DNA from 2 places in the Streptomyces sp. NPDC088785 genome. Region 2 is predicted to be linked to the other one. Evidence: predicted binding sites of a transcription regulator. Region 2 holds the regulator's gene; the other holds the start of a gene.
The links. Region 2 encodes HspR, which represses chaperone genes until heat shock. Its sites were predicted from a motif close to TTGAGNNNNNNNNNCTCAA; they were not measured.
Positions count from the first base shown of each region.

Region 1: a site for HspR is predicted at 3,900-3,918, ahead of lon (endopeptidase La). Genes of this name have one in related genera too.

Region 1 covers NZ_JBIVKH010000001.1:122,377-128,621, reverse strand. Annotated here, with positions in the region: gene ACIP5K_RS00570 (ATP-binding protein) at 1-687, opposite strand, end outside; gene ACIP5K_RS00565 (response regulator transcription factor) at 684-1,421, opposite strand; gene ACIP5K_RS00560 (spermidine synthase) at 1,515-2,201, opposite strand; gene ACIP5K_RS00555 (rhomboid-like protein) at 2,367-3,155, shown strand; gene ACIP5K_RS00550 (GNAT family N-acetyltransferase) at 3,097-3,777, opposite strand; gene lon (endopeptidase La) at 3,941-6,245, shown strand, end outside.
Region 2 covers NZ_JBIVKH010000003.1:477,914-484,158, reverse strand. Annotated here, with positions in the region: gene ACIP5K_RS12815 (helix-turn-helix transcriptional regulator) at 1-545, shown strand, start outside; gene ACIP5K_RS12810 (LuxR C-terminal-related transcriptional regulator) at 542-1,519, shown strand; gene ACIP5K_RS12805 (substrate-binding domain-containing protein) at 1,542-2,663, opposite strand; gene ACIP5K_RS12800 (GNAT family N-acetyltransferase) at 2,890-3,408, opposite strand; gene ACIP5K_RS12795 (heat shock protein transcriptional repressor HspR) at 3,542-3,988, opposite strand; gene dnaJ (molecular chaperone DnaJ) at 3,994-5,181, opposite strand; gene grpE (nucleotide exchange factor GrpE) at 5,239-5,925, opposite strand; gene dnaK (molecular chaperone DnaK) at 5,922-6,245, opposite strand, start outside.

The DNA.
Region 1 (6,245 bases), on a different contig from region 2:
GACGGCCATGTTGGCCTCCTTGAGCACGCCCGACAGATAGGGCCAGACCTCGAAGCGGCGGGCCTTGAGCGGCACGACACCGTTGTCCAGCCGCGACAGGTCGAGCAGCGTCTCCACGAGCCGGCCCAGCCGCTCCGTCTGCTTCAGCGCGGTGCGCATGGTCTCGGGGTCGGCGGACATGACGCCGTCCACGACGTTCTCCAGCACCGCGCGCAGGCCCGCGATGGGGGTGCGCAGCTCGTGCGAGACGTTCGCCACGAGTTCCTTGCGCTGGTGGTCCTGGGCGGCCAGCTCGTCGGCCATGCGGTTGATGGTGACGGCCAGGTCGCCCAGCTCGTCGCGGCGGTCCGCGCCGCGCACGCGCCGCGTGTAGTCGCCGTTGGAGATCGAGCGGGCCACGGTGTTCATCTCGTCCAGCGGCGCGGTCAGGGAGTGCGCGACGAACTGCGTGATCAGCAGCGTGGCGATGATCGAGAACACCGTGATGAAGCGCAGCTCCGTCGCCGTGTACATCGCGACCATGAGCAGGCCCGTGGTGATGAACACCGAGATGACGACGAGGGTGCCGAGCTTCGCCTTGATGGAGAAGGGGCGCAGCCCGCCGGTCGCCCAGTAGGGGTTCAGCGGGGGCTTGAGCGTCCTGGGCCGGTCCGGCCGGCTGTGCTGTGCCCGGTCCCCGACGCTCATGGGGTCGGCGTCTCCAGCGCGTAGCCGACACCGTGCACGGTGCGGATCCGCTCGGCGCCGATCTTCCGTCGCAGGGCCTTGATGTGGCTGTCGACGGTGCGGGTGCCCGAGGCGTCCGCCCAGTCCCACACCTCGGCGAGCAGCTGCTCGCGCGAGAGGACCGCGCGCGGGGTGTTCGCCAGGCACACCAGGAGGTCGAACTCGGTCGGCGTGAGGTGCACGTCGTCGTTCCTGACCCGCACCCGGCGCTGCGCGTGGTCGATCTCCAGTTCGCCGAGCCGGAGGATGCCGCTGCGCGGAGTCGAGGCGGCGACGGCCGCGCGCTCCACCCGGCGCAGCAGCACGTGCACCCGGGCCGCCAGCTCCCGCATCGAGAACGGCTTGGTCATGTAGTCGTCCGCGCCCACGCCGAGGCCGACGAGCATGTCCGTCTCGTCGTCGCGCGCGGTCAGCATCAGCACCGGCACCGGCCGCTGGGCCTGCACCCGGCGGCACACTTCGAGGCCGTCGAAGCCCGGCAGCATGATGTCGAGGATCAGCAGGTCGGGCTGCCAGGCCTCGGCCGTGTCCACGGCGGCCGGGCCGTCCTGTGCGGTTTGCACCAGGAATCCCTCCGCGCGCAGCCGGGCGGCGATGGCGTCCACGATCGTGGGGTCGTCCTCGACGACGAGGACCCGTCGTTGAGCCCCCGTCGTCGCCGTGCTGCCGTTGTGGGAGGTGTGTGTCTGCTCCATCGCCCCGCCCCTGAATGCACGCCTACGTGGCGCGCTTGACGCTTGAATGATCGGGTTTCGGCCCTCAGCGTACGGGGAGTTACCGCCGGTCGGCTACGCGCCCCGTACTGCGAGGTGCACCACGTCGGGTACGCCCCGGACAACCGGGATCTCTTCGGTGCGGACCCGTCGGAATCCGGCATTCCGCAAGGTTCCTTCGAAATTTGCGGACGGCTGCGCGGACCAGACGGCGAGCACGCCGCCGGGGTGCAGGCGGGCGGCGCAGGCGGCGAGGCCGGCCGGCCCGTAGAGGCTGTCGTTGTCCTCGGTGACGGTCCAGTCCGGCCCGTTGTCGATGTCGAGGCAGAGGGCGTCGTAGCGGGCGCCGCCGGCGCGCAGGTGGTCGAGGAGGCCGGCCTCGACGATCCGCGTGCGGGGGTCCGCGAGCGCGGCGGCGGACAGCCGGGACAGCGGGCCGCGCAGGTGCCAGTCGATGACGGCCGGCTCGCGCTCGACGACGGTGATCCGGCCCCAGCGCGGCTCCGCGGCGGCGTGTGCGAGCGAGAAGCCGACACCGAGGCCGCCGATGAGCACGGCGGGCCGGGCCCGCGCGGGGTCCAGCGCGCCGAGCGCGGCGTCGACCAGCAGCCGCTCCGAGCGGCCGTCGGAGGTGTCCATGAGGAAGGTGCCGTTGGCGATGATCTGGAGCAGGGTCCCGTGCCGGCGCAGCACGACCTCGCCGTACGGGCCCTCGCGGCGGTCCAGGACGACCGGGGGTTCTTCCGGGTGCGCGACGCTCATGCGGGCCATCTTGGCCGATACGGGTTTGCCGCGTCGCCGTTCGGTTGCGGACGCGGCCGGGGCCTGTGAGGTTGCTGTGCATCGCGTCCCGTGTGGCGTCGGTCATGGACAGGACCGGCCGCCGGGGCGAAGGCTGGGGCGGATGCGCGCGAAAGGGGTGCCCTCGTGGAACCAGGCGGCGTGATCACCGGTGCCGGACGGCCGGCGGGCCCCGACGGCCGGCCGCTCGACGGCATTCCCGCGCAGGCCGGGGCCCCGGCCTGCGAGACCGCGCCCCGCACCGGCCCCCGCCGGCCGCGCCCGTGGCTGCTGCTGCCCACCCCGACCGGGACCCCGTTCACCTTCGGCTACTCGGCCGTGCTCGTCGCCACCTCGCTGTTCATGGAGTTCGCGGCGCCCGACGTGGTGTCCGCCGCCCTGCGCGCGTCCAGCACGGACGTCACCCATCTGGCCCAGTCGCCGGCGCTCGTCCTGGTGGCGAGCGCGCTGTGGATCGCGGGCGGCCTCACGTCACCGTTCGGCCTCGCCTTCGTGATCGTGCTGACCGCGCTGGAGCGGCGGATAGGGGGACTGCGCACGGCCGCCGTCTTCCTGCTCGGCCATGTCCTGGCGACGCTGGCCACCGAGGTGCCGGTGGGTCTCTCGGTGGCGGCGGGCCGGCTGCCGGACAGCTCGCTGCACCGCCTCGACTACGGCATCAGCTTCGGTGTCGCCGCGAGCATCGGCGCGCTCGCCGGGCTGCTCACGCGCTGGCCGCGCCGGCTGATCCTCGCCGTGTTCGCGGCGAGCCTGATCGAGGACCTGATCGGGTCCACCGACCCGATGACGAGCTGGGGCCACCTGCTGGCGCTGGCGATCGGCGTGGCCACCTGGCCCCTGGTGCGCCGCTCGCGGATCACCGCGCGCCGCGCTCCGGCCGCGGGGCCGGGCTCCCCGCGTACGTCGCGTTGGTGAGCGGGGCCACCACCTCCCAGCCCAGCGACTCGTAGAGCAGCCGCCCCGCGGGCGTGCACGCCAGGACGCCCCGCACGGCCCCCTGCTCGTGGGCCGCCGCGTGCAGGGTGCGCATCACCACGCTCCCGAGCCCCCTGCGGCGGTGCTCGGCCGCCGTCTCGATCTGGTCCACGGCGGCGCTCGCGCCGGTCGGCGCCACCTGCCCCCGCGCGGCGAACGCCCCGGCGCGGTCGGTCACGAGAACCCGGGTGACGCCCCCGCGGGTCCAGCTGCGCAGCCGGTACCCGGCCGGGACCGCGGGGGCGGGCGCGCCGCTCAGGGCGGTCGTCATCAGGTAGTCGTCCGCGCCGTAGGGCTCCCAGCCCTCGCCGAGCCAGGGCAGCACCCGCTCCCGCTCGGCGAAGACCTTCAGGTGGGTGCCGCGCCCGGTGACCGACCCGGCGACCTCGCGGACGTCGGCCTCGCGCACGCCGTCGTTCGCGGCGCCGAGCACGTGCCGCCCGACGTGTTCCGCCAGGCCGACATAAATCGTGTAGCCCCATGGTTCGACCAGAGGGGGAGCGGCTCCCCGGGAGGCGGCCCAGCCGTCGACCCAGTCGCGTACATGGCGCTCGCCGGTCATGCGCACCCCCGGTGTAATGGTTGCTTTCGGTGCGTGAACCTTACGCACCGTCCGCCCGCCCCGGGCAGAGGTGATCGCTCAGAGCGAACGGGCGGCGGGGAACATTCGCGGGCTCCCGTGCATTGAGTCGACATAGCTCAACTTGACTGCCAAAGGGGAGATCATGGCTTCGACGTCCACATCGCTCACCTTGCCTGTGCTGCCGCTCGACGACGAGGTCGTGCTGCCCGGCATGGTGGTGCCCCTGGACCTGAACGACACCGACGTGCGGGCCGCGGTGGAGGCCGCGCAGGCCGCCGCGCGCGGTGAGACCGGCAAGCCCCGGGTGCTGCTCGTGCCGCGGATCGACGGCGCGTACGCGAACATCGGCGTGCTCGGCACCGTCGAGCAGGTGGGACGCCTGGCCGACGGCGACCCGGGCGCGCTGGTCCGGGGCCGCGGCCGGGTGCGCATCGGCGCGGGCACGACCGGTCCCGGCGCCGCCCTGTGGGTGGAGGGCCTGACCGTCGAGGAGACGGTCCCCGACCCGCTGCCCGGCGCCGTCGCCGAACTCGTCAAGGAGTACAAGGCGCTCGCCACCGACTGGCTGAAGAAGCGCGGCGCCTGGCAGGTCGTGGACCGCGTCCAGCAGATCGAGGGCGTCTCCGCCCTCGCCGACAACGCCGGCTACTCGCCCTTCCTGACCACGACGCAGAAGGTCGAGCTCCTGGAGACCGCCGACCCGGTGGAGCGGCTGCGGCTCGCGACCGGCCAGCTGCGCGAGCACCTCGCCGAGCAGGACGTCGCCGAGACCATCGCCAAGGACGTCCAGGAAGGCGTCGACAAGCAGCAGCGCGAGTTCCTGCTGCGCCGCCAGCTGGAGGCCGTCCGCAAGGAACTGCGCGACCTCAACGGCGAGCAGGAGGGCGAGGAGTCCGACGACTACCGCGCCCGCGTCGAGGCCGCCGACCTGCCCGGGAACGTCCGCGAGGCCGCTCTCAAGGAGGTCGACAAGCTGGAGCGCTCCAGCGACCAGTCGCCCGAGGGCTCCTGGATCCGCACCTGGCTCGACACCGTCCTCGAACTCCCGTGGAACGAGCGGACGGAGGACGCCTACGACATCAAGGGCGCCCGGGACGTCCTGGACGCCGAGCACTTCGGCCTGGACGACGTCAAGGAGCGCATCACCGAGTACCTGGCCGTGCGCAAGCGGCGGTCCGACCGCGGCCTCGGCGTCGTCGGCGGACGGCGCGGCGGCGCGGTGCTCGCCCTCGTCGGCCCGCCCGGCGTCGGCAAGACCTCGCTCGGCGAGTCCGTCGCGCACGCCATGGGCCGCAAGTTCGTCCGGGTCGCGCTCGGCGGCGTGCGGGACGAGGCGGAGATCCGCGGCCACCGGCGCACCTACGTCGGCGCGCTGCCCGGCCGCATCGTCCGCGCCGTCAAGGAGGCCGGGTCGATGAACCCGGTGGTGCTCCTCGACGAGATCGACAAGGTCGGCTCCGACTTCCGCGGCGACCCGGCCGCGGCCCTGCTCGAAGTCCTCGACCCGGCGCAGAACCACACCTTCCGCGACCACTACCTGGAGGTCGAACTCGACCTGAGCGACGTCGTCTTCCTGGCCACGGCCAATGTGCTCGAAGCCATCCCGGAGGCGCTGCTCGACCGCATGGAGCTGGTCCGGCTCGACGGCTACACGGAGGACGAGAAGGTCGTCATCGCCCGCGACCACCTGCTCCCGCGCCAGCTGGAGCGGGCCGGACTGGCCGACGGCGAGGTCGTCATCGGCGAGGACGCGCTGCGCAGGCTGGCCGGCGAGTACACCCGCGAGGCCGGCGTGCGCAACCTGGAGCGGGCCGTCACCCGCGTCCTGCGCAAGGTCGCGGCCCAGCACGAACTCGGCGACCGCGAGCTGCCGTTCACCGTCGGCGAGGACGATCTGCGCGCGCTGATCGGACGGCCGCACCACGTGCCCGAGTCGGCGCAGGACCCGGCCGAGCGGCGCACGGCGGTGCCGGGCGTCGCGACCGGGCTCGCGGTGACCGGCGCGGGCGGTGACGTCCTCTACGTCGAGGCGTCGCTGGCCGACCCGGAGACCGGCGCGGCGGGCCTGACCCTCACCGGCCAGCTCGGTGACGTCATGAAGGAGTCCGCGCAGATCGCGCTCTCCTTCCTGCGCTCGCACGGCGCCGAGCTGGAGCTGCCCGTCGCCGACCTCAAGGAGCGCGGCGTGCACATCCACTTCCCGGCGGGCGCGGTCCCCAAGGACGGCCCGAGCGCGGGCGTGACGATGACGACGGCGCTGGCGTCGCTGCTCAGCGGGCGCCTGGTCCGTACGGACGTGGCGATGACCGGTGAGGTGTCGCTGACCGGCCGGGTGCTGCCCATCGGCGGGGTGAAGCAGAAGCTGCTCGCCGCGCACCGGGCGGGCGTCACCACCGTCATCATCCCCAAGCGCAACGAGGCGGACCTGGACGACGTCCCGGCCGAGG
Region 2 (6,245 bases):
GCGGCCAGGACGTCATCGCGCGCGGCATCACCATGCGCACCCTCTACCAGCACACGGCCCGGCACAGCCAGGGGACGCTGGTCTACGCCGAGCACATGGCGCGCGGGAACGTCGAGATCCGCACGCTGGAAGAGCTCATCGAGCGCCTGATGATCTTCGACCGCACCGTGGCCTTCATCCCCACCCGCGGCGACACCGAGGTCGCCCTGGAGCTGCGCCATCCCGGCCTGGTCGAGTATCTGACCACCGTCTTCGAGCAGTTGTGGGGGCGGGCGGTGCCCCTGCTGGAGGAGGCGCCGTACGCGCCGCCCACCGACGGCATCACCGGGGTGCAGCGCTCGATCGCCAAGCTCCTGGTCGACGGCCATGTCGACGAGGCCATCGCCCGCCGCCTCGGGATGAACGTCCGTACCTGCCGGGCGCACATCGCCAAGCTGGCGGCGGCCCTGGGCAGCGGCAGCCGGGCGCAGCTCGGCTACCTCATCGCCCGCTCGGGCCTGCTCGACTCCGCGACACCCGAACCGAACAGAGAGAGTCATTCGTGACCGCGCAGGGCCACCCCCACGGCGTCGGCGAACTGTGCGAGGCCGGAATGAGCCTGTACACGCACACCCTGCGCGAAGGCCGTGTGCTGCGGCAGGACACCGCCCCCACCCCGTGCCTGGAGGCGTACGGGCTGCTCCACCCGGACGCCGAGGACCCCCAGTGGCTGCGCCCCGTGCCGCCCGCGATCGCGCTGCCGGGCCTGCTCAAGGCGATCGAGCAGGACATCGTGCAGCGGCGCAGCCAGGAGGCGCGGCTCGCCGACACGTTCGCGTCGCTGATGGCGCTGGACGCGGAGCGCGCCGCGGTGCCGAACGCGCCGCTGATCAGCGTGCTGCTCGGGCTGCGGCGGATCAACGAGGCGATCGCGGAGGCCACCGCCGAGTCGTGCAGCGAGCTGCTGACCATCCAGCCGGGCCCGGCGCGGCCCGCGTCCCTCCTCGCCGGTTCGCTCCCGCGCGAGCAGGAACTCCTCAGCCGGGGCGGCCGGATGCGCACGCTGTACCAGCACACCTCGCGGCACTCGCCGGCCGTCCTCGCGCACTACGAGGAACTGACCGGGGACGTCCAGGTCCGCACCCTCGACGAGGTGACCGAGCGGCTCGTCATGCTCGACCGGACCGTGGCGTTCATCCCCGCGAACCCGGACCGCACGGTCGCCCTGGAGATCCGGCACCCGGCGCTGATCAGCTATCTGGCCACCACCTTCGAGCGGCTGTGGCGGCTGGCGACCCCCATGTTCCCGCTGGACCTGGGCGAGGAGCCGTCGCCGGGCAGTGTCACCACCCGGCAGCGCACGATCGCCGCGCTGCTCACCGAGGGCCACACCGACGCGGTCATCGCCGAGCGCCTCGGGGTGAACATCCGCACCGTGCGGGTCCACATCGCCAAGCTGGCGACCACCCTCGGCAGCGACAGCAGGGCCCAGCTCGGCTATCTCATCGGCCGGTCGGGGATCCTGGACCAGGAGTCCTGAATCCCCGGCCGCGCCCGGACCGCTACTTCAGCCCGGCCTCGGCGCAGGCGGCCGCGTACTCGCCCGAGCAGATCTGCTTGACGGTGTAGATCTTGTCCTTGACCACCGTCTGCTTGATGTTGGACCGCTTCAGCGCGACGACGCTGATGCTCGCCGTGTGGATCTGCTGGGTGGTCGGGCTGTCGGTGCGGCTGGTGGCCAGCGACTCGAACTCGATGTCACGGCCCTGCGCGACGCGGACCGCCATCTCGGCGGCGGTCGCGGCCTCGTCGGGGTAGGGCTTGTAGACGCTCATGTACTGGTCGCCGGTGAGGATGCGGCGCACGGCGGCGAGTTCGGCGTCCTGGCCGGTGATGGGCGGCATCTTGGTGACGCCGGCCTGCTTCAGCGCCGCGATCACCCCGGCGGCCATGCCGTCGTTCGCCGAGTAGACGCCCGCGATGTTCCCGGCGCCGAGCGCGGCGATGGCCTGCTCCATGTTGGCCTTGGCGTTCTGCGGCTTCCAGGCCACGGTGTCGTACGACTTCGCGACCGTGACCGTGCTCTCCATCTCGGCGCGCGCGCTCTTCTTGTAGGCGGCGGCGTTCGGGTCGGTCGGCGAGCCGTTGATCATCACGACCTGGGCCCGCTTGCCCTTGTCCGTGCCGATCGCGGCGACGAGCTCCTTGCCCTGGGTCTGGCCGACGAGGTCGTTGTCGAAGCCGACGTACGCGTCGACCGGGCCCTCGGCGAGACGGTCGTAGGCGATGACGTGGATGCCCGCGTCCTTCGCCTTCTTCACCGATGCGGCGATCGTGTGCGCGTCCACGGCGTCGACGATGATCGTGTCGACCTTCTCGTCGATCATCTTCTGAAGCTGGCGGCTCTGGAGGTCGGGGTCCTGGTCCGCGTTGGCGTATACGAACTTGCCCTTGCGGTCCGTGAGTTCGGAAACCTGCTGCTCGATGATCGGCCGGTCGAACTTCTCGTACCGGGCGGTCTCCTTCTCCGGCAGCAGCAGACCTATCGTGACATCGTTGCCCTTGCGCACGGGTTCACCGCTGCCGCTGCTCCCCCCGGGCAGCAGACCACCGCAGGCCGTGAGCGATACCAGCAGGACGGATGCGGCGCCCGCCTTCGTGGCGCATCGCATTCGCGTGTTCATGACGGATACCTCCCTGACGTGGCCGCGACGGTGCGACCGAGGTGGCTCGAAGCCAACTCGGCCCCCCATGCGTCGTCAAGAGGTGAACCAATAACGCAATGAAACCGCGTCCGTTACTTCCCCACATGAAGTCGGAAGTCCCCCCAAGGGGCGAATACTGGACATCGGTCCCACGTTCACAGGTTCCTCACCGGCCCGGCCCGCAGCGCCGCCCCGCCCGCCGGGGCTATCCCTCGAACTCGGTGAGGTCGATCGCGTAGAGCCGCAGCCCGCCGTCCTCACCCGTCGGCGTCATCCCCAGCTTGTGGAGAACCTTCATCGAGGACGCGTCGTCGGGGGCGGCGGCGGCCACGACGCGGTCGATGCCGCGGTCCTGGAGGGCGAACTCCAGGGTCGCCTGGGCCGCCTCCGAGGCGTATCCCTGACCCCAGAACTGGCGGGCGAGCCGCCACTGGATGCCGATGTGCCCGGCCACGCGCGCCGGGGCGTCCGGCACGAAGAGCCCGACCGCGCCCGCCAGCTCGCCCGAGCCGAGGAGCTCGACGGCGAACAGCCCGAAGCCCTCGTCGTCCCACTCCTCCTCCCAGCGCTCGATGTCCTCGGCGCTCTCGTCGAGGGAGCGCGGCGCGCCGTCGCCGACGAGGCGCATCACGGCCGGGTCGCCCTGGATCTCGGCGAGCGGCCCCAGGTCGTCGTCGGGGAGCCAGCGGCGCAGGAGGAGGCGGGGGGTACGGATCTCGGTCATGGGGCCATCCTCCGTCATCCGGGGCCGCACCCTCGCCCGGGGAGCGCGCCCCGCCCGCGGGCTCCGGCCCCGCCCCGCACGGCGGAAGGGGCCCCGGAGTCGGTGACTCCGGGGCCCCTTCGGACGCTGTTCCTCAGTCCTGCGGTCTCTTCGGCCGCCACACCACCAGCGCGCTGGTCTGCTGCACCTCCTGGTACGGGACCAGGTCGCGGCGGTACGAGGCGTGCACCGCCGCCTCACGCTGCTGGATGGCGGCGGCGGCCCCCTCCACGGCGGCGGACAGCTCCGCCACCCGGGACTGGAGCGCCGCGACCTGGTTCTCCAGCTCGATGATGCGCTTGATGCCCGCCAGGTTGATGCCCTCGGTCTGCGACAGCTCCTGCACCGTGCGCAGGAGCTCGATGTCGCGGGCCGAGTAGCGCCGGCCGCGCCCGGCCGTGCGGTCGGGCGAGACCAGGCCGAGGCGGTCGTACTGGCGCAGGGTCTGCGGGTGCAGGCCGGACAGCTGGGCCGCCACCGAGATCACGTACACCGGTGTCTCGTCGGTCAGCTCGTACGGGTTGCGGCGACGGCCATCCATCTGGCTCAAGCTCCCTTCGCGGCCTGGAACAGTTCTGCCCGCACATCGGTGCCCTCAGTCGCCTCGCGGTACGACTCCAGGGCCGAACGGGCCTCTTCGGACAGGTCCTTGGGGACCGCGACCTCGACGGTGACCAGCAGGTCCCCGCGGGTGCCGTCCTTGCGCACGGCCCCCTTGCCGCGGGCCCGCATCGTCCGCCCGTTCGGCGTGCCCGCGGGCAGCTTCAGGGTGACGGCGGGGCCGCCGAGCGTGGGCACCTTCACCTCGCCGCCGAGCGCCGCCTCGGTGTACGTGACGGGCACGGTCACCGTGAGGTTGTCGCCCTTGCGGTCGAAGACCGGGTGCTTGTCGACGTGCACGACCACGTACAGGTCGCCCGCCGGGCCGCCCCGCTCGCCGGGCGCGCCCTTGCCGCGGAGCCTGATGCGCTGCCCGTCCGACACCCCCGCGGGGATGCGGACCTGCATGGTGCGCGAGGACTTGGCGCGGCCCGACCCCTTGCAGACCTCGCAGGGGGTCTCGGCGATCAGGCCGCGGCCCTTGCAGTCGACGCACGGATCGGTGAGGGAGAAGCCGCCGCCGCCGCCCCGCGAGACCTGCCCGGTGCCGACGCAGGTCGGGCACACGCGCGGCGTGCCGTTCTTGTCGCCGGTGCCCGAGCACGCCTTGCAGGGCGCCTGGGAGGACATCCGCAGCGGGACCGTGGCCCCGTCCACCGCCTCGGTGAAGCTGAGCGTCACCTCGGACTCGATGTCCTGGCCGCGGCGCGGCTGGGTCCGGGTGCCCGGACCCGCGCCGCCCCGGTTGAACAGGCCGCCGAAGACATCGCCGATGCCTCCGCCGAACCCGCCCTGGGCCCCGCCGGCGCCGCCCTGGGGGCCGCCGCCGAAGAGGTCGCCCAGGTCGAAGTTGAACGTGCCGCCCCCGCCCGCGCCGCCGGGCCGGAACCCGCCGCCCGCGAACAGGGCACGCGCCTCGTCGTACTCCTTGCGCTTCTTGGGGTCGCCGAGGATGTCGTTCGCCTCGGAGATCTCCTTGAAGCGGTCCTCCGCCTTCGGGTTGCCCTTGTTGGCGTCGGGGTGGTTCTCCCGCGCGAGCTTGCGGTACGCCTTCTTGATCTCGGCGTCCGTGGCGTCCTTGGGGACGCCGAGGACCTTGTAGTAGTCCTTCTCGATGAAGTCCTTGGTGCTCATCGGCCTCGACGTCCCTCCTTACCGGGCTCACTCACATCGGTCGGCACCTGGTCACGGTCAGCCCTCGTCCGGGCCACCGGTCTCCTTCTCGGCGTCCGTGGACTCGGACGCGTCGTCGGACGTGACCGTCTGCGCGCCGGGCTGCGGCTCCGCGACCGCCACCCGCGCGGGGCGGATGGTGCGCTCGCCGATCCGGTAGCCCGGTTGCAGGATCGCCACACAGGTCGTCTCGGTGACGTCCGGCGCGTAGCTGTGCATCAGGGCCTCGTGCACGGTCGGGTCGAAGGGCTCGCCCTCCTTGCCGAACTGCTGGAGACCCATCTTGGCGGCGACCGTCTCCAGCGACTCGGCGACGGACTTGAAGCCGCCGACGAGTTCGCCGTGCTCACGGGCGCGGCCGATGTCGTCGAGGACGGGAAGCAGCTCGGACAGGAGGTTCGCGACGGCGACCTCCTTGACCGTGACGCGGTCCCGCTCCACCCGGCGACGGTAGTTCTGGTATTCGGCCTGGAGGCGCTGGAGGTCCGTGGTGCGCTCGCTCAGAGCGGTCCGCACCTGGTCCAGCTGCGCCGTCAGGGCGACGTCTTGGGCGTCTTGGTTGCTGGAAGCTGAGTCCCCGGCCGGGGCCGCCCCCTCGCCCTTGTCGGGCGAGGCGGCGGTCTTCGGCTCGGCGTCGTCGGAGGTCGCGCCGGAGGGGACGTCAGGCTTCTCGTTCTCCTCGAAGCCCGGGGTCTCCTCCGTCACGCGGCACCGTCCTTGCGGTCCTCGTCGACGATCTCGGCGTCCACGACGTCGTCGTCGGCCTTGGCGTCACCCTGCGGGGCCTCGGCGCCACCGGCGGCCTGCGTGCCCTGGGCGTCGGCGTACATGGCCTGGCCCAGCTTCTGCGAGACGGCGGCGACCTTCTCGGTGGCGGTGCGGATCTCGGCCGGGTCCTCGCCCTTGAGCTTCTCCTTCAGCTCGGTGACGGCTTCCTCGACCTCGGTCTTCACGTCGCCGGGCACCTTGTCGGCGTTGTCGGCGAGGAACTTCTCCGTCTGGTAGACGAGCTGCTCGCCCTGGTT